One region of the Isoptericola hypogeus genome, then DNA from elsewhere that is predicted to be linked to it. Evidence: riboswitches for the same ligand, from Rfam matches in the RefSeq annotation. Region 1 holds a riboswitch; each other region holds the start of a gene.

Region 1 (6,953 bases):
CCGCAGCGTCTCGCGCACGTCGACGGCGAGCCGCTCGCGCAGGCGACGGTCCAGGGCGGACAGCGGCTCGTCCAGCAGCAGCAGCCGGGGGCGCGGGGCGAGCGAGCGCGCGAGGGCCACCCGCTGCTTCTGGCCGCCCGAGAGCGTCGCGACGGACCGTTGCGCGTAGCCGGCCAGCCCCACGGCGTCGAGCAGCTCGGCGACGCGCTCCGCCCGCTCCGCCCTCGGCACCCCTTGGGCCTCGAGCCCGTAGGCCACGTTGCGCCCGACGTCGCGGTGCGGGAAGAGCTGGCCGTCCTGGAAGAGCAGGCCGAACCCGCGGCGGTGCACGGGCACCCCGGCGAGGTCCTCGCCGTCGAAGGCGACGCTGCCGCCGGCGAGCGGCTCCAAGCCCGCGACGGCGCGCAGCAGCGACGACTTGCCGCAGCCGCTCGGCCCCAGCAGGGCGACGATCTCCCCGGCCGTGACGTCGAGCGACACGCGGTCCACCGCGACGGCCCCTTGACGGCGCCGGGACGCGCCGTACCGCACCACGGCGTCACGCACGGCCAGCCCGGCGCGCGGTATCTCGACGTGCTCCATCAGATCTCCCCACCGGCCGCGTCACCGCGCAGCCTCTCCGCAAGCATCATGACCGTCGCCGTCAGCACCGCCAGCACCACCGACGCCGCGAGCGCCATCCCGTAGTTCTCCGCTCCAGGCCGCCCGATGAGCCGGTAGATCACGACGGGCAGCGTCGCGGCGTCGGGTCGCGCCAGGAACGACGTCGCCCCGAACTCCCCGAGCGAGACCGCGAACGCGAACCCGATCGCGAGGCCGAGCGAGCGCGTCGCCATCGACCCGTCGACGTCGCGCAATACCCGGCCGGGAGCCGCGCCCAGCACGGCGGCGGCCTCGCGCAGTCGCGGGTCGATCGCCCGCAGCACCGGCAGCAGGGTCCGCACCACCAGCGGGATCGCGACCACCGCCTGCGCGATCGGCACGAGCAGCCCCGAGGTGCGCAGGTCGACGTCGAACCCCAGCGGCCTGTCGAGCGTGATGAGGAACCCGAACCCGACCGTCACGGCCGAGACCCCCAGCGGCAGCATGAACGCCGCGTCGAGCACGCCGACCGCCCGCCGCGCCCCGGGCGACCGCGGGCGCCGCGACACGACCAGCGCCACGAGCCCGCCGACCACGACGGCGACCGTCGCGGCCAGCGCGGCGGTGCGCAGCGAGTTCCCCAGCGCCTCCCAGACCGTGACGGACAGCGTGTTGCGCCCGCCCGTCGTACCGAGCGCCACGTAGTTGTCGAGCCCCCACGCCCCGTCGGGGCCGCGGAACGACCGCGCCACGAGCCCCGCCATCGGCAGCACGAGCAGCCCGAGCACGACGACGGCGGTCGCGGCCGCGGGCAGGAGGTCGGCGGCGGCCCGCAGCCGCAGCGGGTGCGACGCCGTCCGGTCGCTCGTGAGGTGCAGCGCCCGCTCGCGGCGCGTCCGCGCCCGGGCGCCCACGGCCAGCGCGGCCCCCACGACCACGAGCTGCAGCACGGACAGCACGGCCGCCGAGCGCAGGTCGAGGAACTGCGTGGTCCGCACCCAGATCTCGGTCTCGATCGTGCCGTACCCGACGCCGCCGAGGACCAGCACGACCCCGAACGCCGTCGCGCAGAACAGGAACACCACGGCGGCCGACGACGCGATCGCCGGCCCCAGCGCCGGCAGCGTCACCGTGCGGAACGCCCGCCAGGGGGTGGCGCCCAGCGCCCGGGCGGCCTGCTCGGCCCGCGGGTCGAGCCGCTCCCACAGCCCGCCCACCGTGCGCACCACGACGGCGTAGTTGAAGAAGACCAGCGCCACGACGATCGCCGCGAACGACTCCTCGAGGCCCATCCACCCGAGCAGCCCGCCGGGGGCGAACAACGCCCGGAACGCGACCCCCACGACGACGGTCGGCAGCACGAACGGCACCGTGACGAGGCCGCGCACCAGCGTGCGCCCCGGGAACCGGCAGCGGTACAGCACGTACGCGCCGGGCAGCCCGAGCAGCACGGACAGCGCCGTGCCCACCGTAGCCTGCGCCAGCGTCTGCCCGACGAGCCGCCACGTGCGCGGCCGGGACAGCACCTCGGCGAAGCCGGACAGGTCGAGCACGCGCCCGCCCGCGCCGTCGTCGGCGAAGAACCCCTGCACGACCAGCGCCACGACCGGCCAGGCGAAGAAGATGCCGAGGAACGCCAGCGGCACGGCGACCGCGACGCCCCACCCGAGCCGGCCCCGCCACAGGTCCAGGCGCGCCCCCGCGACGCGGGCGCTCACCCGGTGCGCCCTGTCGGGTGAGACCGCACCTCCGCTGCGGGCGGGTGCCTCGTCCCTCGGCCCCCACCCTGCGCTGCGCCTCCGCCTCACCCTGTGCGCTCTGTCGGGTGAGACTGCGCCTCCGCTGCGGGCGGGTGCCTCGTCCCTCGGCCCCCACCCTGCGCTGCGCCTCCGCCTCACCCGATGACCGTGGCCGTCCACTGCTCGATCCACTCGTCGCGGTGGGTGTCGACGTCGGCCGGCGGCACCTGGAACGGGTCGTCGGCCAGCGGCGCGAACTCCTGCCATGCGGCCGGCAGCTCGACGTCCGGGTCGGCCGGGTACATGTACATCTGCCCGGGCACGTCCGCCTGGAAGGCCTCGGAGACCAGGAAGTCGACCAGCTGCTGCGCGCCGTCGGGGTTCTCGGCCCCGGCCAGGACGCCCGCGTACTCGACCTGCCGGAAGCAGGTGTCCAGCATGGCGCTCGTCGTCGAGGAGCCCCCGTCCTCGCTCACCGTGAACGCCGGCGACGTCGCGTACGACAGCGCGATCGGCCGCTGTCCGCCCTCGCCCGCGCCCGAGAAGTCGACGTAGTACGCGTCCTCCCAGCTCTCGGACACCTTGAGTCCGTTGTCGCGCAGGTCGGCCCAGTAGTCCTCCCAGCCGTCCGTGCCGAACGCCCCGACGGTCGCGAGCAGGAAGGCCAGCCCGGGCGACGACGTGGCGGGGTTCGTGACGACCGTGAGATCCGCGTACTCGGGCTTCGTGAGGTCCTCGAGCGTCGTGGGCGGCGCCACGTCGTGCTCGGCGAACCAGCCGTCGTCGAGGTTCAGGCACACGTCGCCGACGTCGACGGGCGTCAGCGTGCCCGCGAGCTCGTCCGGGGCGTACGCGGCGACCTGCGGGTCCAGGTCCGCCGGCTGGTACGGCTCGAGGACGCCGGCGTCGACCGCCCGCGTCGCGTACGTGTTGTCGACGCCGAACACGACGTCGCCGAGCGGCGCGTCCTTCGTCAGCACGAGCTGGTTGACGAGCGTGCCCGCGTCCCCGGGGGCCACCTGCTCGACCGTCAGCCCGCTGCTCGCCTCGAACTCGGCCAGCACCTCGTCCGAGACCGCGAACGAGTCGTGCGTGACGAGGGTGACGACGCCGGGCGTCCCACCCCCGTCCGCCGCGTCGCCGGACGGATCGCCGTCCCCGCCGCCGCAGGCCGCCAGCAGCGGCAGCAGTGCCGCGACCGCGGCTCCCGCGCCCAGGCGCGTCGAGACGTTCGTCATGGTTCCTCCTCAGCCGTCGAGAAGGGGGTCCTGCGTGGCGTCCCGCACCCTCTCGAGGGCGCGCGGGACGCCACGCAGGGATCGAGATGCCCGACTTCCTCCACCGGTGCTAACCGGATCAGGTTCGAGGGTCTGCGGTGGCCCGCACTCTCAGCGCCCGGGAGGCGCTCCCCTGTCGTTTCCCGTCGAGCCTACCCGCCCTCGCCGCGCTACGGTGGTGGCCTTCGGCACACCCGGCTGCCCGTCGCTGACGTGCGTCGACGTGTTCCGGATCGCAGACATCCGAGTCGAACCAGGGAGGCCCCGTGGCAGACGACGAGCAGCCGCTCGCGGTCAAGGTGGGCACCGTCGTGCTGACGGTCGCCGCAGGATGGATCGCGCAGAAGCTCGTGGGCGTCATCTGGGAGAAGGCGACGGGCAGCTCCGCCCCCACCGACCTGGACGACGACGAGCTGTCGGTCGCGCGAGCGGTGACGTTCGCCGCCGTCTCGGGCGGGGTCGCCGTGCTCGCCAAGCGCCTGGCGCGCCAGGGCGCCGTGCGGGCGGGTGCCCGCTACCTGTCCCCGAAGGGCTGAGAGCCGGCCGGCGGGTCAGCGGCCGGCGCGGGGACGACGGCGCGCGAGCTGCGCGTCGTGCCCGTGCGGCCGGTCCACCGGGTGCACGGTCGCGAGCGCGCGGCTGAGCCGCGCCGCGGCGTCCTCGCCCGGCAGCGCGGCCTCGACCACCGACCGGGCGCCGGCCGGCCGGTCCGGGTCGGGGTGCTCGGGTGATCCCTGCGCGAGCGCCTGCATCATCTGGACGCCCGCCGTCTGGGCGGAGACGCCCACCTGCGCCCCGGCGTCGCCGAGCACCTCCGTCGCGACGGACTCGTCGACCCCGCACACCGCCATGATCGCGCCCTTGGCGCGCTCGGCCGCAGCCGCCGCCACGAACGCCCGGGAGACGGCGCGCTGCGCCTCGCGCTCCAGCGCCTCGCGCGCCACCGGGCTGGCGTCGATGACGTACCCCACGACCTGCGTCGTGCGACCGTCGTCGCCCGGCCGACCCTGCCCGGTGACGACGACGGTGCGCGTGCGACCGTGGTCGTCGACGATGCGGTGGGCGCCGGCGAACGGGCGTCCGCCGCCCAGCGCGACCGTCGCCGTCCGGGAGAGCCGCTCGCGGTCGTCGGGATGCATGTGCGCCCGCAGGACCTCGGGCCCCGGCTCGATCGCGCCGGGCTCCCGTCCGAAGATCAGGTAGACCTCGTCGGACCACCACCACGCGCCGGTCGCGGCCTCCACGCGGTAGCGGCCCACCAGCAGCTGGGTCCCGGCACCGAGGAGCTCGGCGAGCGCGACGAGCTCCCGTCGCGCCGGGCCACCGGCCGCGGACGACGTCGACGCTGACATGGCATCCCTCCCAGCACGCTCGCACCCGGGCTCACCGTGGTGCTGACCACGCTACCGGGACAGCACGACACCGCCACCGCGACGGTGTCGTCAGGTCGCGGTGGCGGTGCCGGGGATCGTGCCGGGGCCGACAGGCGGTCCCGGTGCGGAGCCCGCGCAGCTCAGGCGGGGGCCTCCTCCTTCGCGGCGCGGGCCACCCGGCGGGCCTCGGTCGCCGCCTCCGCCACCGCCTTGCGGTGCTCGCGGACGGAGTGCACCACGGCGGCCGCCCAGGCGAGCGCGATCAACGCGTAGATCGTGTTGATCACGCCCGGCGAGAGGGAGACGAAGTCGCTGGTGACGAGCGTGCGCGTGTTGGTGAAGATGATGATGCCGCCGACGAGCGAGCCGAGCACCCGGGGCGGGAAGATCCGCACGAGGTACGCGGCGATCGGCGCCGCGATGAGCCCGCCGATGAGCAGGGCCACGACCCAGGCGAAGTCGATCCCGGCGGTGCCGAGCCCGACCAGGAAGCCGAGGCTCGCCGCGACCGCGACGAAGAACTCGCTGGTGTCGATCGAACCGATCACCTTGCGCGGCTCCATGCGCCCGCTCGCCAGGATGGCCGGCGTGCCCACCGGCCCCCAGCCGCCGCCACCGGTGGCGTCCATGAAGCCGGCGACCAGGCCGAGCGGGGTGAGGAAACGCTTGCGGAGCGGCTGACCGAGCTTGTCGGTGCGCAGGCCACGGAAGGTGAAGCGCAGCAGCACGTACACGCCGAGCCCCAGCAGCAGCAGCGACATGAGCGGCTTCGCGATCTCCGTCGAGAGCCAGGAGAGGAACGTCGCACCCGCGAACGCCCCGATGGCGCCGGGCACGCCGATCTTCAGGACGACCTTCCAGTCCACGTTGCCGAAGCGCCAGTGCGACGCGCCCGAGGCGAGCGTCGTGCCGATCTCGGCGAGGTGGACGGTGGCGCTGGCCGCGGCGGGGTTGGTCCCGATCGCCAGGAGCAGGGTCGTGGACGTGACGCCGTAGGCCATGCCGAGGCTGCCGTCGACGAGCTGGGCTCCGAGGCCCACGAGAGCGAGGAGCACGAGTGTCCGCACGGGCGGGATCCCTCCGTCGGCGCGGCAGCCCTTCTGCCGCGGTCGATGTCAAAGTTATCCCATCGGACCGATCGGATTCAAGGGTTAAGAACGCCGGTCCCGCGACGCGAGACGGCGCGAGCGCCGTCAGGTCCGCGGGACAGCGGTCAGGGGTTCTCCCAGGCGGCCTCGTCGGAGGTCAGGACGCGGACGACGTCGGGCAGGCTCCCCGCCGCCAGGTCCGCGAGCGTGACCTGCTCGAGCACGGCGCGCACGTTGACGCGGAGCGCCACCCACACGTGCAGCAGAGACGCCGCGGCACCCGTGTACTCCAGGTCCGAGGGGCGCGCGTCCCGAACGAAGACGAGCGGGCCGTCGACGGCGCGCACCACGTCGGCCACCGTCACCTTGTCCGCCGGGCGGGCGAGCACGTAGCCGCCGCCGGCCCCCCGCCTGCTCGCGACGATGCCCTCGCGGCGCAGGTCGCTGAGGATCGCCTCGAGGAACCGGTGCGGCACCTGCTGCGCGCGGGCGAGCGCCTCGGCGGGCACCGGCTGACCACCCGACGCCGCGGCGAGCTCCGCGGAGGCCCGCACCGCGTAGTCGGCCTTGGCGGAGATCCTCATCGGCCGGAAGCCTCGTTCGCGTGGGCGGGCGCGGCACCGTCCGCGGGAGCGAGGATCGGCCCCGCCGCGCGGGCCGACCCCGCGAAGGATCCGGTCAGCGGCAGCTCGGGCAGGATCACGGCCTGGGCGGCGTGGTACACGTCGGGCTTGCCCACCCAGGTGCGCCCGGACGGCCGGTTGTCGGTGTCGAGCTCGTGGAACCACGACCCGCGACGGTGATCCACGAGGTTGGCGTCGATCCACGTCCACCAGCCGCCCGCGAGGTCGGCGTACCGGGCGTCGCCCGTGACCGTGCCCAGCGCGTCCGCGG
Region 2 (6,953 bases), on a different contig from region 1:
CGGCGGCCACCAGCGTGGGGTAGTCGCGCCCGGCGGCGCGCAGGTGGTCGAGATAGGCGCCGGTCGTCGGGCTGACGGCCACGTCCCGCGGCTCGCCGCCCAGCCAGGTGGTGTGCAGGTCGAGCTCGGTGACCAGCGCGCCGTGCGCGCCGCCCGCCCAGAAGGCCTGCTCGGCCCGCGAGGGCGCGAGCTCGCTCGCCCGCGCCAGCGCGCGGGCGTACTCGCGCAGGTACAGCGCGTCCTGCTCCAGGTAGTACCGGAAGTGCTCGGCCGCCAGCGTCCCGTCCCCGAGCGCGCGGACGAACGGCAGCGCGTCGATCTGCGCGCGCACACCGGCGGCGTCGGCCCACCACTGGGCCACGAGCTCCGCGCCGCCCACGCCCTCGTGTGCGCCCGCGAGCATCCGCGCGACGCCTCCCGCCGCCCTCGGGCCCTCGTCGGGCGTGCGGCGCCGCGCGTCGGCCAGGTGGTCGACGGGGCCGTTGCCCTCACCGACCGCGAGCGCCGCGCCCGCACGGATGGCGGACGTCAGCCAGGCCTTGGTCTCGCGCAGCGCCGTCTCCCAGTCGCCGCGACGGGCGTACCGGGTGGCCAGGCCGCTGGACAGCGAGCACCCCGTGCCGTGGGTGGACGTCGTGACCACGCGAGGCGCGTCGACCTGCGCCAGCACGCCGTCCGGCCCGACGAGCGCGTCGGGCGCGACGTCCCCGTCGAGGTGCCCGCCCTTGGCGACGACGAGCACGTCGTGCCGGCGCGCCAGGCGGCGCGCCTGGGCGAGCGCCGCTGGCCAGTCGCCCGCGACCTCCTCGCCCAGCAGGACGGCGAGCTCGGGCAGGTTCGGCGTCACGACGTCGGCGCGACCGAGCAGGTCGGTCACGGCCCGCTCGCCGCCCGCGTCGAGCAGCCGGTCGCCGCTGGTGGCGACCATCACGGGGTCGAGCACGACGGCCGGGCGCACGCGCGTGGCACCCCGCGGCAGGGAGTCGAGCCAGTCGGCGACGACGGCCACGACGTCGCGCGAGCCGAGCATCCCGATCTTCACCGCGTCGATCGTCACGTCGTCGGTCACGGCGGCGAGCTGGTCGACGAGGAACGCGGGCGGCGGCACGTGCACGCCGCGCACGCCCCGCGTGTTCTGCGCCGTGAGGGCCGTGACCGCCGTCATCCCGTACCCGTCGGCCGCGGCGATCGACTTCAGGTCCGCCTGGATCCCGGCGCCGCCCGACGGGTCGGAGCCCGCGACCGCGAGCACGCGCGGCACCGTCCGCCCGGGCGCGACGGCTCCCCCGCCGGCTGCGGTCGCGCCGCGGGTCGTCGCGTCCGTCGCCGCGGCGCTCATCGGGCCGCCTCCCACGCGCCCGCGAGGTCGGCCGCGGCCGCGGCCGGGTCGGACGCCGCGCAGACGGCGGACACCACGGCAGCACCGGCCGCGCCCGCCCGCCGCAACGGACCCACCAGGTCGGCCGTGACGCCGCCGATCGCCACGCACGGCAGCGTCGTCGCCCCGGCGACGGCCGCGAAGCCGTCGACGCCGAGGGGTGCCGGGTGGTCGGGCTTCGTCGTCGTGGGCCGGACGGCGCCGACGCCCAGGTAGTCGACGGTGCCCGCCGGCAGCGCGTGCGCTGCCGCCAGCTCGGCGGCCGTGCTCGCCGACAGCCCCACGACGGTGCGGGTGCCGTCCGGGTTCACCGGCCCGACCAGCTGCCGCACGGCCGCGGCGGGCAGGTCCCGCTGCCCGACGTGCACCCCCTGCACCGGCGCGCCGGCGGCCCGCGCCGCGAGGAAGACGTCCACCCGGTCGTCCACCAGGACGGTCGCGCGGCCGGCCACCGCGCGCGCGACGGCGTCGACGAGGGCGAGCAGGTCCCGGCCCGAGGCCGCCTTGTCCCGCACCTGGACGGTCGTGACGCCGCCCGCGAGCGCCGCCAGCACGACGTCGGCCACGCCGCGGTCGCCGCACAGCGCGGTGTCCGTGACGAGGTAGGTGCGCAGGTCGAGGCCGAACTGGCTCGGCGCCGGGGCGCTCATCGGGCGTCCTCCGCCTCGAGCGCGGGGACGACAACGGCGCCCGCGCTCACGCGCGCCCGGTGGCGCACGTCCTCGCCGCGCAGCCGGTCGAGCTCGTCGAGCAGCGCGACGGCGAAGCTGCCGGGGCCGCGGGCGGCGCGGGCGGCCCGCTCCGCGGCGAGCGTGTAGGCGACCGTCGCGGCGAGCGCCGCCTGCGCCGGCGTCCGCCCCGTGCGGCGCGCCACCCCGGCGAAGGCCGCCATGACCGCGCCGAGCGCGCACCCGCCGCCGGTCATCCGGGTGAGGAGCGGGTGCCCGGTGTGCACCCGCACGACGCGGTCGCCGTCCGTCACGACGTCCACCGGCCCGCTCACCGCCACGACGCTCCCGGCGTCGGCGGCGAGTCGGCGAGCGGCGGGCAGGGCCGCCTCGGGGGTGTCGGTCGTGTCCACGCCGCGTCCGCCCGCGCCCGCGCCCGCCAGGGCGAGGACCTCGCTCGCGTTGCCGCGCACCACCGTCGGCCGGTGCGCCAGCAGGGCGTGGGCGAGCTGGGTGCGCACGGGCAGGGACCCGACGGCGACCGGGTCCAGGACCCACGGGGTCCCCGCCTCCCGGGCGGCGGTCGCGGCCTCGAGCGCGGCCGCCCGCTGCTCCGCGTGCGGGGTGCCGAGGTTGACCAGCAGCCCGTCGGCGACGCGGGCGAACGGGCCCGCCTCCCCCGGCACGTCGCACATGGCCGGGGAGGCCCCCAGCGCGAGGAGCACGTTCGCGGTGACGTTCGTGACGACGGAGTTGGTGACGACCTGGACCAGCGGCGCCTGGGCGCGCAGGTCGTCCAGGAGGTCGGCCGACGCGCTCACCAGCGCGGCCGTGTCCAGGGCGTCGTCCGGGGCGTCGTCCGGGGCGTTCTCCGGCAGGTTCGGTCGGGTGGCTGGTGCGGCGTCGTCGCCGTGCAAGGGCACGTTCATGCCGACATCCCTTCGCTAGTGCGAGCTAGATCAGGTTCGACGGGTGTGTTCTCAGCACCGCGGCGACGCCGCGACCGCTCGGTCGCGACGGCGACGGGATGCACCCCGTGTCGTTCGCCGCCACCGTAGCGCGGGCCGTGCGCCCCTGGCGCGGCCCGTCTCACGACTGGGGGTGTGACGTGCCGCACGGGGGCCGGGCGCCGGCGGTCGGGATCCGGCGACCGGCCGCGAGGGTCGTCGCCGGTAGGGTGAGCGCGTGCCTGTGGTCGTCCGTCGTGTGCGCGAGCTGCTCGTGGCCAGCACGACGCTGAGCATCGCGGCCGCCGCGCACCTGTTCGGGGGCGGCTCGCTGCCCGGTTCCGTGGCGGGCTGGGTGGTCACGGTGGCGCTCACCCTCCCGGTCGCCGTCTGGACGGCCCGACGGCGGCTCACGCTGCCGCGGCTGCTCCCGGCGATGGCGGTGCTGCAGGTCGTGCAGCACACCGCCCTGTCGTTCATGGCCACGGCCGGCGCGTCGGCGGCCTCCTCGACCGGGCCCGGCACGGGGTCGGCCGCGGCTGCCGGCCCGGCGGCGCACGCGGGTCAACCGGCTCCGACGCCGGGGTCGCTGGCGTTCCCGACGGGCCTCGACCCCACGCACCTCCACCACGGGGACGACCCGCGCGCGGGTGCCCTGATGCTCGCCGCCCACGCGGTCGCCGTCCTGGTCACCGCGCTGCTGCTGGCGGCGGGCGACCGCGCGGCCGGGAGCCTGCTCGTCTGGCTCGGCGCCGTCGTCCTGCTCGTCGCGGGCGCGCTCGCCGCGCCCGTCGGCCCCGGGCGCCCGCGCCGGCCCGCCCGCGGCACCTCCTGGGTCCCCCGCACGTGGCTGGGCCTCGCCGGGCTGCGGCTGCGCGGCCCCCCGCGCGTCGCCGCACCGGCCTGACCCCTCCTGGCGCACCGCACGGTCGCCGGGACCGGCAGGCCCCGTCAGCGACCCACTGCACCTCGTCCCAGGAGAATCGTCATGCCGTCCTTCCGTACCGTCTCTCGTCGTGCCGTCACGCGCGGCGGTGTCCTCGGCGCCGCCGCCCTCGCGGCCGTCGTCCTGTCCGCCGGCGTCGCGTCCGCGCACGTCACCGTGACCCCCGGCGAGGCCGCCGCCGGCAGCTACGCCACCCTGACCTTCAAGGTCCCGAACGAGTCCGCCACCGCCGCGACCACCGAGGTCGCGGTCGACCTGCCCACCGACACCCCGTTCACCAGCGTCTCCGTCGAGCCCGTCCCCGGCTGGACCGCGACGGTCACCGAGGCCCCCCTGCCGGAGCCCGTCGAGGTGCACGGCACCGAGGTGACCGAGGCCCCCAGCCGGGTGGTGTGGACCGCGGACGACGACGCGGCCGCCATCGACCCCGGCGAGTTCCTGCGCTTCACGATCTCCGCCGGCGCCGTGCCCGAGGGCGTCGGCGAGCTCCTGCTCCCCGCGACGCAGACCTACTCCGACGGCGAGGTCGTCGCCTGGGACGAGCCGGCCGCCGAGGACGGCTCCGAGCCGGAGCACCCCGCCCCGGTCCTGACCGTCACGCCGGCCGAGGGCGACGCGCACGGCGCGGGCTCGAACGGCGCCGACGCGGCGTCCGGCTCCGAGGGCTCGACGACGGCCGCCTCCGGCGGCTCCTCCGACACGGTCGCGCTCACGCTGGGCGCCGTCGGCCTGGGCCTCGGCCTGGTCGGCGCGGTCACCGGCGTCGTCGCCCTGTCGCGCACGCGCCGGGCCCACCGATGACGGGCGCCACCGCGCGCCGTGGCCGCCCCCCGGCGATCACGCGCGTCCTCGCCGCCGCCGGGGCGACGCTCCTGGCGACCGGGGCGGCCACGCTGGTCGCCGTGTCGCTCGGGGCGGCCCCCGCGTCCGCGCACAACGTCGTCGTCGGCACCTCGCCGGGCGTCGGGTCCACGGTCACGCAGGCGCCCGCGGAGGTGTCCGTCACCTTCGACGACGTCGTGCTCGAGCTGGGTGCGGACTCCTCGAGCACCGTCGTGCAGGTGACCGACGCCCGCGGCGACGATCACGCGACGGGCTGCCCGGCCGCGCAGGACCGCACGGTCGCGGTGCCGGTGTCGATCGACGAGCCCGGCGAGTACACCGTCACCTGGCGCATCGTGTCGGCCGACGGGCACCCCACCAGCGGGGAGTTCGCGTTCACCTACGCCCAGGCGGGCGCGGGGAGCGACGACGCCGGCACCGACGACGGCGCGGCGAGCGCCGCGCCCGCACCGGTGTCGTGCGGCGGGTCGGCGGGCACGCAGGCCGCCGACTCGGACGACGCCGCCGCTGCTGCGCCGTCCGCGTCCGCCGGTGGCTCCAGCGACCTGCTGGTCGCGCTCGGCATCGCGGGCGGCGTCGTCGTGCTCGGCGGCGCGGGCGTGCTCGTGGCGCTGCGCGCGAGCCGCCGGCGCGGCTGAGGCCGCGGCCGGGTCCGGGCGTCCCGCGCGGCGCCCGGACCCGGTGCCGGCCGGGGCGGGCGTCCGGGCCCGGCACCGGCACCGGCGGACGGCCCCGTACGATGCGGTCCATGGACGCGGGGCAAATCGTCGGGATCGTGACAGGGGTGGTGATCGCGGCGGTGGCCGCGATCGCGGTGGTGGCGGTCTGGCTCCGCCGGCGCCGCACGGCGCGTGAGCGGGCGGTGAGCGACGAGCTCGAGCGGCTCGGCACCGCGGCCGGGTCGGCCCTCGTGCGCGCGGACGAGCGGGCCCGGCTGGCCGAGGACGAGCTGTCCTTCGCCGTCGCGGAGCTGGGCGAGCGGGACACCGCGGACCTGGCGCCGCTGCTGCGGCGGGCGCGCGAGCGCCTCGGCGAGGCGTTCCACCTGCACCAGCTACTGCACGACCACGTGCCCGACACCGAGGAACAGCGCCGGGAGTGGTTCTCCCGGGTCGTCGACCTCTGCCGGTCCGCCGACGGCCTGCTCGACGAGCTCGACTCCGGGCTGTCCGCGCGTCGCACCACGGTGCGCGCGACGCCGGAGGTCCTCGAGCGCGTCGACGGCGAGGTCACGAAGGTGCGGGCGCGGATCGCCGACGCGCACGACGACGTCGCGCGGCTGCGGGCGTCGTACAGCGACAACGCGCTGCGGCCGGTGGCCGACAACCCCGAGCAGGCCGAGCGGCTGCTCGAGTTCGCGTCGCGGAGCACCGCGGCGGCGCGACGGCGGCTGGCCGCCCAGCAGACCGGCGAGGCAGGGGCCGCGGCGCGCGCCGCCGAGGAGTCGGTCCGCCGGGCCGAGGGGCTGCTCGTCGCGGTCGCGGACTTCGAGTCCGAGGCGCTGCGCGCCGAGGCCGCGCTCGGGGCGATGGTCGCCGAGTCGCGGACCGAGCTCGCCCAGGCGCGGGCCCTGCCCGCGCCCCAGCGCGCCGGGCGGGTCGACACGGCGATCGCCGCGCTCGAGGACTCGCTCGCCGCACTGCCGGCGCCGGGCGCGCCGGCCGACCCTGTGGCGTCCCTGTCCCGCGTCCGCGAGGCCAACACCGCGCTCGACGACGCCGTGGCGGACCAGGTCGAGCGGGACCAGCGGCAGCGCCGCATGTCGGCCCAGCTCGCCCCCGCCCTGGACGACGCCGAGCGGCAGGTCGCCGCCGCACGCGCCGTCGTCGACGACTACCGCGCGCCCGTCGGTCCCGACGCCCGCACCCGCCTGGCGGAGGCGGAGCGGGAGCTCACCGCGGCCCGCGCCGAGCACGACCCGGAGCGCGCCGTCGCGGCGGCCCGGCGCGCCGCGGCTCTCGCCGCCGAGGCCGCGACGCTCGCCCACCGCGACATCGCCCGCGGCGGGCACGGCCAGCGCTGGGACGGCGGCTGGAACGGGCCGCGCCAGGGCGGCGGCTACGGGGGCGGCTACGGCGGCCGGCGCGGCTCCGGCTCGGACGTGTTCGGGGCGGTGCTGGGCGGCATGGTGCTCGGCGGGATCCTCGACGACCTCGGCGACCTGGGCGACT
Region 3 (6,953 bases), on a different contig from region 1:
CGAGCGCCACCTTGACGTAGTGCCGCTCCGGCCGCGTCCGGTTGAACATCGTGCGGATCGACTGCTGCGGCTGGTACTCGTCGGAGCTCGGGCCGAGCGGCACGAGGTCGCCGCGCGCGACGTCGGCCGCGAACGTGATCGGCACCCGGTGCTGCCACTGCCACGGGTGCACGGGCAGGTACAGGTAGGCGCCCGGGTCGAGGCCGCGCGCCGCGAGCCGGTCGGCGAACGCCACGCGCTCGGCCGCACTCAGCTCCGCGCCGTACAGGCCGTCCTCGGTCAGGCCGCCGCCGACGGCGAGGTGGGCGTGCTCGCGCCGCGCGGCCAGCCACAGCAGGCGCATCCGCCCGCCCCGCTCGGGCGCGTACGCGCGGTAGTCGTCGAGGGAGAACCCGATCCGGCCGTTGTTCGCGAGGAAGCCGGGGTGGCCCTCCGTCATCGCCGCCTCGGCGGCCTGGAACGCGTCGGCACGACGGCGGTCGTCGTCTCCGGTGTCTCCCGCGTCGGCGTCGTCCGCCGCGGGCGCGAGCGCCGCCAGCAGGCCTGGGACCTGCGGTGACGCCCCGCTCAGCTCCCGGTCCCGCTTGGCGCACGCGGCGGCGAGCGTCGCGGACAACTCTTCGAGGTAGGTCGCCACGAGGTCGTCGGGGATCCGCAGCAGCGGCTGCAGCTCGGCCACCAGCTCGAGCGCGTCCACGGGCAGCTCGACGCCGGCACCGCCCGGGCCGGAGGCGGTGCGGGTGATGGACGCCGGGTCCACCACCCAGTGCTCCAGCGCGAACGTGCGCGCCGCGAACCGGTAGGTGACGCCGTCGAGCGCGAGGACGAACCGCCCGTCACCGTCCGGCTCGGGGCGGAAGAGCCGCTCGTGCGCGAGCTCGGCGAGCGCCTTGGCGGCCAGGTGCCGGTGCGCGTGCTCCGCCAGGTCGGGCCGCAGGTGCGGGGCGAGTTCGGCGCCGTGCCCCGCGAGCGCACCCAGCGGCGACGCCGCGAAGTCCGCGCGCGTGCAGACGCTCAGCGCCGCCCGCTTGGCGTGCCCGCCGTCCTCGACGACATCCACCTCCTGCAGCACGCGGAAGCCGGCGGCGGCGTTCTTGGCGGCGATCGCGCGGTTGCGCACGTCGGGCTCGACGACGACGCGCGCCGCCCCGCGGCCACGGGGCGCGGGAGCCAGGCAGAACCGCACGACGGCGGCCATGACCGCGTCGGTGAGCCCGGGCGCGCGCCGCGCCCGGTCGTCCGGTGGCGGCGCCACGAGCAGGTGCATGCCCAGGTCGCCCGGCTCGGCGTCGTGCACGCCGGCGAGCAGCACGCGCGCGGGGTCGTAGGTCTCGGCGTAGAACGCCGGCCGCCCGTCCACGCGGCCGAGCCAGCCGTCCTGGTGGGCGTGGTCCGCGATGTCGGCGAGGTAGCCGCGCACCTCCCCGACGCCCAGGTGCCCCATCCGCCAGAACGCGGACGCGGGGTGCGCCAGCCACGCGTGCAGCGTCGCTGCGTCGCGCGCCGGGTCGACGGGCTCGAGGGTGACCGCCTCGGCGGCGACGCGGGCGGCGGCACGCTCGGTGAGGGTCGTCGTCATCGCGCCACCTCCCGCTCGGGCGCGGCGGCCGACGACAGGGCGGGTTCGCCGCCGAGCTCGCCGTCGGGCAGGCCGAACGTCTGGAAGGCGATGCGCCGCTCGATGGCGTAGGGCTCACGACCGGTGACCTGCGCGAGGATCACCGAGTTGCGCCACGCCGCGAACCCGAGGTCGGGGGCGGTCACGCCGTGCGTGTGCGCCTCCGTGCCGCCCACGTGCAGCCGCCCGCCGGCGCCGGCGGTGTAGTCGCGGGCCACGTCCACGCGACCCAGCTCGTCGAGGTGGACGAGCCCGGGCGCCACGAAGCCCGGCACGCCCGCGCCGTAGCCCGTGGCCGCGACGACGGCGCGCGTGCGATGCTCCGCCGTGGTCCCGAGCTGCCCGTGCCGCAGGGTGAGCACGTACTCGCCACCGCCGTCGGGCGCACCGTCCGGCTCGAAGCGGGCCGCGACCACCTCCGTGTCCGACAGCAGGGTGGTCGGCACCTCGCGCCCGAGGGCGGACTTGCGGTACAGCGTGTCGTAGATGTCGTCGATCAGGTCGCCGCTGATGCCCTTGTACAGGCCGCGCTGCTCGCGGCCGAGGATCTCCCGCAGCTCGGTGGGGAGCGACCGGTAGTGGTCGGTGTACTCGGGAGACGTCATCTCGAGCGTGAGCTTGGTGTACTCCATCGGGAAGAACCGCGGCGAGCGGGTCACCCAGTCCACCCGGTGCGTGGCCGGCGAGGCGTCCTCGAGCAGGTCACGGTAGACCTCGGCCGCCGACTGGCCCGACCCGACGACGGTCACCGCGCCCGACGCGGCCAGCGCGTCGCGGTGCGGCAGGTACTGGGCGCTGTGCACCACCGGCCCGGCGCCGGGGATCTCCGCCGCCTCGGCCGCCAGGGCCGCGAGCGGCCCCGGGAGCCGGGGCGTCGTCCCCACGCCGAGGACGACGTGCCGCGCACGGTAGGTCTCGACGTCGCCGTCGGGCAGACGAGCCGCGACCACCAGGTCGCCCGTCGACTCGTCGCGGTCCACCCGCACCACCTCGCGCCCCCACCGCAGCGTGGCCACGCGGTCGGCCACCCAGCGGCAGTACTGGTCGTACTCGGCGCGCAGCGGGTAGAACGACTCGCGGACGTAGAACGGGTACAGCCGCCCCGTGGCCTTGAGGAACGCGAGGAACGAGTACGGCGACGTGGGGTCGGCCATCGTCACCAGGTCCGCGAGGAACGGCACCTGGATCGTCGCGCCCTCGAGCATCATGCCCGGGTGCCAGGAGAACCCGTCCCGCCGGTCGAGGAACACGGCGTCGACGTCGTCGAGCGGGTCGGCGAGCGCCGCCAGGCCCAGGTTGAACGGGCCGATGCCGACGCCGAGCAGGTCGTAGGTGTGCGTGTCGCGCGTCATCGGACGGCCTCCGGCAGGGGTGAGCGGGCGGGCAGCCGCGGGTGGGTCCCCCGGCAGGGCGGGACGTCGAGCGCGAGCAGCTCCTCCCCCGCGAGCAGCCCGTGCGCGGTCGAGCGCACCAGGTCGAGCACCGCCCGGACGTCGTCGAGCGTCGAGTCCGGGTTGAGCAGGGTGAGCTTGAGGCACGGCCGGCCGTCGACCACGGTCTTGGCGACGAGCGCGCGGCCGGAGTCGAACAGCACGCGCCGCACGCGCGGCACGAGCGCGTCGGCACGGGCGTCGTCCACGCCGTCGGGCTGGTAGCGGAACAGCACGGTGGACAGGTCGGTCGGGGCGAGCAGCCGCAGCTCGGGGTCTCCCGCGAGGTCGGCGTGCACGGCGGCGGCGAGGTCGCAGACGGCGTCCACCATCGCGCCGACGCCGTCGGCGCCGACGGCGCGCAACGTGGCCCAGAGCTTGAGCGCGTCGAACCGGCGCGTGGTCTGCAGCGACCTGTCGACCAGGTTGAGATCGGGGTTGGGCTCGCCCGACTCCTCGGCAGGGTTGAGGTAGTCGGCGTGCCAAGCCACCCGCGCCAGGTCGGCGCCGTCGCGCACCAGCAGCGCGCTGGACGACACGGGCTGGAAGAACGTCTTGTGGAAGTCGACGGTGACGCTGCGGGCCCGCTCGATGCCGTCGAGCAGGTGGCGGCGCCGCGGGGAGAGCAGCAGCCCGCCGCCGTACGCGGCGTCCACGTGCAGCCAGGCGCCGACGGCGTCGCACAGGTCCGCGACCGGCCCCAGCGGGTCCACGCAGCCGCGGTCGGTGGTGCCGGTGGTCGCGACCACCGCCATCACCACGTCGCCGGCACGCTCGACGTCGACCAGCGCCCGCGCGAGGGCGCCCGGGTCCAGGCGGCCCGCCGCATCCGTCCCGACGGCGACCACCGCGCCGTCGTCCAGGCCGAGCAGCTGCGCCGAGCGCGCCACGCTGAAGTGACCCGACGTCGTGGCCAGCACCCGAAGGCGCCCGAGGCGCTCGCGGCGCGCCGCCCCGCGGAGCCGGGCGCCGTCGGCGCCCGTGAGCGCGCGCTCGCGGGCCAGGTGCAGCGCCTGCAGGTTGGACTGCGTGCCCCCGGAGGTGAAGACCCCGTCCCCGTCCGCGAACCCGATGCGCGCCGCCGTCCAGCCGATCAGCCGCTGCTCCATGAGCGTCGCGACGGTCGACTGGTCGTAGGTGTCGACCGAGGTGTTGATCGCGGCGAGCATCGCCTCGGCACCCACGGCGGGGAGCGCCACCGGGCAGTTGAGGTGGGCGGCGTACGCGGGGTGGTGGAACCAGACGGCGTGCGAGGCGTACAGGTCGGCGGTCTCCCGCAGCGCGGCGGGCGTCCCGACCGGCGCGCCGTCGAGGTCGACGTCGTCGACGAGCGCCTGCAGCTCGCGGCGGCTCGCGCCGCAGAACGGCTGGCGAGCGGCGGCGACGCGGGCCGCGACGTCGTCGACGACGGCGTGCAGCGCGCCGGCGTAGTCGGCCGCCGTCGCGGCTCCGAGCAGGGTGGAGGACTTCGTCACGGGACTCCTCGGGGTAGACGCAGGCCACCCCGGGCATTCAGGTAAGGGCAGCCTCGCCAAACTTAGGGTCGCCTCACTCGATGCGCCACCCGCGCGGGGTGCGAGCCAGGTCACACCGGCCCGAGCCACCGGGACACCCGCTGCCGCGCTAGGTTGGCCGGCGTCCACACGGGAGCCCCTGCCAGGGGCTGAGAGGGAGCCGACGCCGCTCCGACCGTCGAACCTGTCCGGGTCATGCCGGCGAAGGAAGCGAGCGACGATGACGACCCCTGCCTCCGCAACCCCTGCCCCCGCGCGCCCCCGCGCCGTGCGCCCTAGCGCCGTGCGCCCTAGCGCCGGGCGCACCAGGCCCTCGCCCGCGGGGATCCGCCGCGCGGTGCGCGGCGGCGCGCTCGGCAACTACGTCGACCAGTTCGACATCATGCTGCCGGTCGCGGCGCTCACCCCCGCCGCCGAGCACGTGTTCGGCCCCGGGCACCTCGCCGGCGCGACCGGCTGGGTGTTCGCCGCCACGCTGCTCGGCCGGCCGATCGGCGCCGCCGTGTTCGGGCCGCTGGCCGACCGCGTCGGGCGCACCGCCACGACCCGCGTCGCGCTGGCCGGCATCGCCGTCACGACCGCGCTCATCGCCGTCGTCCCCGGCCACACCGTGCTCGGCGCCGGCACGATCGCGCTCGTGGTCGCGCTGCGGTTCCTCGGCGGCGTCTTCGTCGGCGGCGAGTACACGGCGGCCGTGCCGCTCGCCATGGAGTGGAGCGACCCGCGCCGCCGCGGGCACCTCAGCGGGCTCGTGATGTCGATGTCCCCGTGGGCGTCGACGACCATCGCGGCGCTCGTGCTCTTGCTGGTCAGCGCGCTTCCCGACGGCGCCTACGCCGCCTGGGGCTGGCGCGTGCCGTTCGTCGTCGGCGCCCTCATGGCCGCCGGCCTCTGCCTCTACTACCGGACGGTCGTCCCGGACTCGGACGCCTGGCTCGGCGCCCCGCAGCGCCGCCACCCCCTGCGCGACGTGCTGGTCGGGTCGCACCGGCGCGCGCTGGCGCAGGTGCTCGTGCTCATGTCCGGCCTGTGGCTGCTGACGCAGATGGCGGTGCCGACCATGACCGCCGCGGTGCGCGACGGCGGGGTGCTCGACCCCCAGGCGCTGTCGTTCGCGCTGATGGTCGCGACCGCAGCGTCGGCCATCGTGATGCACGCGTGCGGCGCCGCGTCGACGCGGACCGGCCGGCGTCGCTTCTTCGTCGCGTTCGCGGCCCTCGCCGTCGTCGCCGCGCCCGCGACCTGGTGGGCGCTGGCCGCGGCGGGCGGCGCGGGCGGCGTCGTCGCGCTCATGGTGGCGCTGCAGCTGGTCACCGTCACCGCCTACGGCCCGGTGGGCGCGTACCTGGCGGAGCGCTTCCCGGCCGGGGTGCGCGCCAGCGGGTACGGCGTCGGCTACTCGCTGTCGATCGTCGTGCCCGCGCTGTACCCCGTGTGGCTCCCCGCGCTCCAGGGCGCCGTCGGCGCGGACGCGGCGGTCATGGGCGTGCTCGCCCTGGGTGCGGTGCTGCTCGGCGCCGGTGCGTGGCTCGGCCCGGAGACCGACCGCGAGCGCCCGCTGCCCTGAGCCTCCTCGGGCGCGCACGTACGGCCGTGCAAGGTAGTGACACGCGACGCGCTCTCTGGGAAAGTCGTCGCCATGGGTGGCGGGAGCGGCCCGGCGCCCGGCTGGCTCAGGAGGCGACCAGGATGGACGGCACCAGGGCAGGAATCGTGCGGAGGGGCTGGATGAGGGCGACGACGGCGGCACTCGCCGCGGGCGCGGTGGTGGCTCCGGTCGGGGCCGCGTCGGCGGCGTCCACCGACCCCCCGCCCGACGCGGCGAAGATCACGACCACCCACTGGGACGGCACGGCGGACCTGCGCGACGGCGCGTGGGACAACCTGCGCCCGGGGATCGGCGGGGCGCTCGTGCTGCGCAGCGGCGACGGCCCGACGACCGCGTACACGGACCCGTTCGGGGACGGCACGCCCGTCGCCTACGAGACCGGCACCTGGACCTCGCCGGTCGTCGAGGCCGGCTACGCGATCGACGAGTCGGTCACGTCGTGGAACGCGACGACGCCCACCGGCACGTGGGTCGAGATCGAGTTCCGGGGGCGCAAGGCCGACGGCGCGTGGACCAAGTGGTTCGTCATGGGCCGGTGGGCGTCGGGCGACGAGTTCGCGCCCGCCGACGGCTCGGTGGGCGACATCCACCGCACGTCGGTGGACGGGCAGAACGACGACGACGCGTTCCTGTTCACCGACACCTATGTGGCGAAGAGCGGGCACGAGCCCGACGCGTTCCAGACCCGTGTGCGGCTGTACCGGCCCGCCGGGTCGTCGGCGACCCCGCGGCTCTCGTCCGTGAGCACCATGACCAACGAGTACCTGCCGTCGTCGCGCTAC

The links. Region 1 has a riboswitch for thiamine pyrophosphate ahead of ABD254_RS12650 (thiamine ABC transporter substrate-binding protein). Riboswitches for the same ligand answer to the same signal wherever they lie in the genome.
Region 2: linked by a shared signal. The riboswitch ahead of thiM (hydroxyethylthiazole kinase) and the one ahead of ABD254_RS12650 (thiamine ABC transporter substrate-binding protein) in region 1 are both predicted to bind thiamine pyrophosphate.
Region 3: linked by a shared signal. The riboswitch ahead of ABD254_RS04945 (MFS transporter) and the one ahead of ABD254_RS12650 (thiamine ABC transporter substrate-binding protein) in region 1 are both predicted to bind thiamine pyrophosphate.

Annotation. Positions count from the first base shown of each region.
Region 1 is NZ_BAAAPM010000005.1:1,036-7,988, reverse strand. It holds gene ABD254_RS12660 (ABC transporter ATP-binding protein) at 1-582, opposite strand, end outside; gene ABD254_RS12655 (ABC transporter permease) at 582-2,300, opposite strand; gene ABD254_RS12650 (thiamine ABC transporter substrate-binding protein) at 2,477-3,559, opposite strand; TPP riboswitch at 3,638-3,743, opposite strand; gene ABD254_RS12645 (DUF4235 domain-containing protein) at 3,865-4,134, shown strand; gene ABD254_RS12640 (PAS domain-containing protein) at 4,150-4,950, opposite strand; gene ABD254_RS12635 (sulfite exporter TauE/SafE family protein) at 5,112-6,038, opposite strand; gene ABD254_RS12630 (RrF2 family transcriptional regulator) at 6,185-6,643, opposite strand; gene ABD254_RS12625 (AGE family epimerase/isomerase) at 6,640-6,953, opposite strand, start outside.
Region 2 is NZ_BAAAPM010000008.1:276,834-283,786, reverse strand. It holds gene ABD254_RS16950 (bifunctional hydroxymethylpyrimidine kinase/phosphomethylpyrimidine kinase) at 1-1,339, opposite strand, end outside; gene thiE (thiamine phosphate synthase) at 1,336-2,028, opposite strand; gene thiM (hydroxyethylthiazole kinase) at 2,025-2,975, opposite strand; TPP riboswitch at 2,966-3,093, opposite strand; gene ABD254_RS16935 (hypothetical protein) at 3,232-3,900, shown strand; gene ABD254_RS16930 (YcnI family copper-binding membrane protein) at 3,982-4,740, shown strand; gene ABD254_RS16925 (copper resistance CopC family protein) at 4,737-5,420, shown strand; gene ABD254_RS16920 (coiled-coil domain-containing protein) at 5,531-6,953, shown strand, end outside.
Region 3 is NZ_BAAAPM010000003.1:557,073-564,025, forward strand. It holds gene ABD254_RS04930 (GNAT family N-acetyltransferase) at 1-1,579, opposite strand, end outside; gene ABD254_RS04935 (lysine N(6)-hydroxylase/L-ornithine N(5)-oxygenase family protein) at 1,576-2,970, opposite strand; gene ABD254_RS04940 (pyridoxal phosphate-dependent decarboxylase family protein) at 2,967-4,523, opposite strand; TPP riboswitch at 4,682-4,789, shown strand; gene ABD254_RS04945 (MFS transporter) at 4,783-6,129, shown strand; gene ABD254_RS04950 (C39 family peptidase) at 6,291-6,953, shown strand, end outside.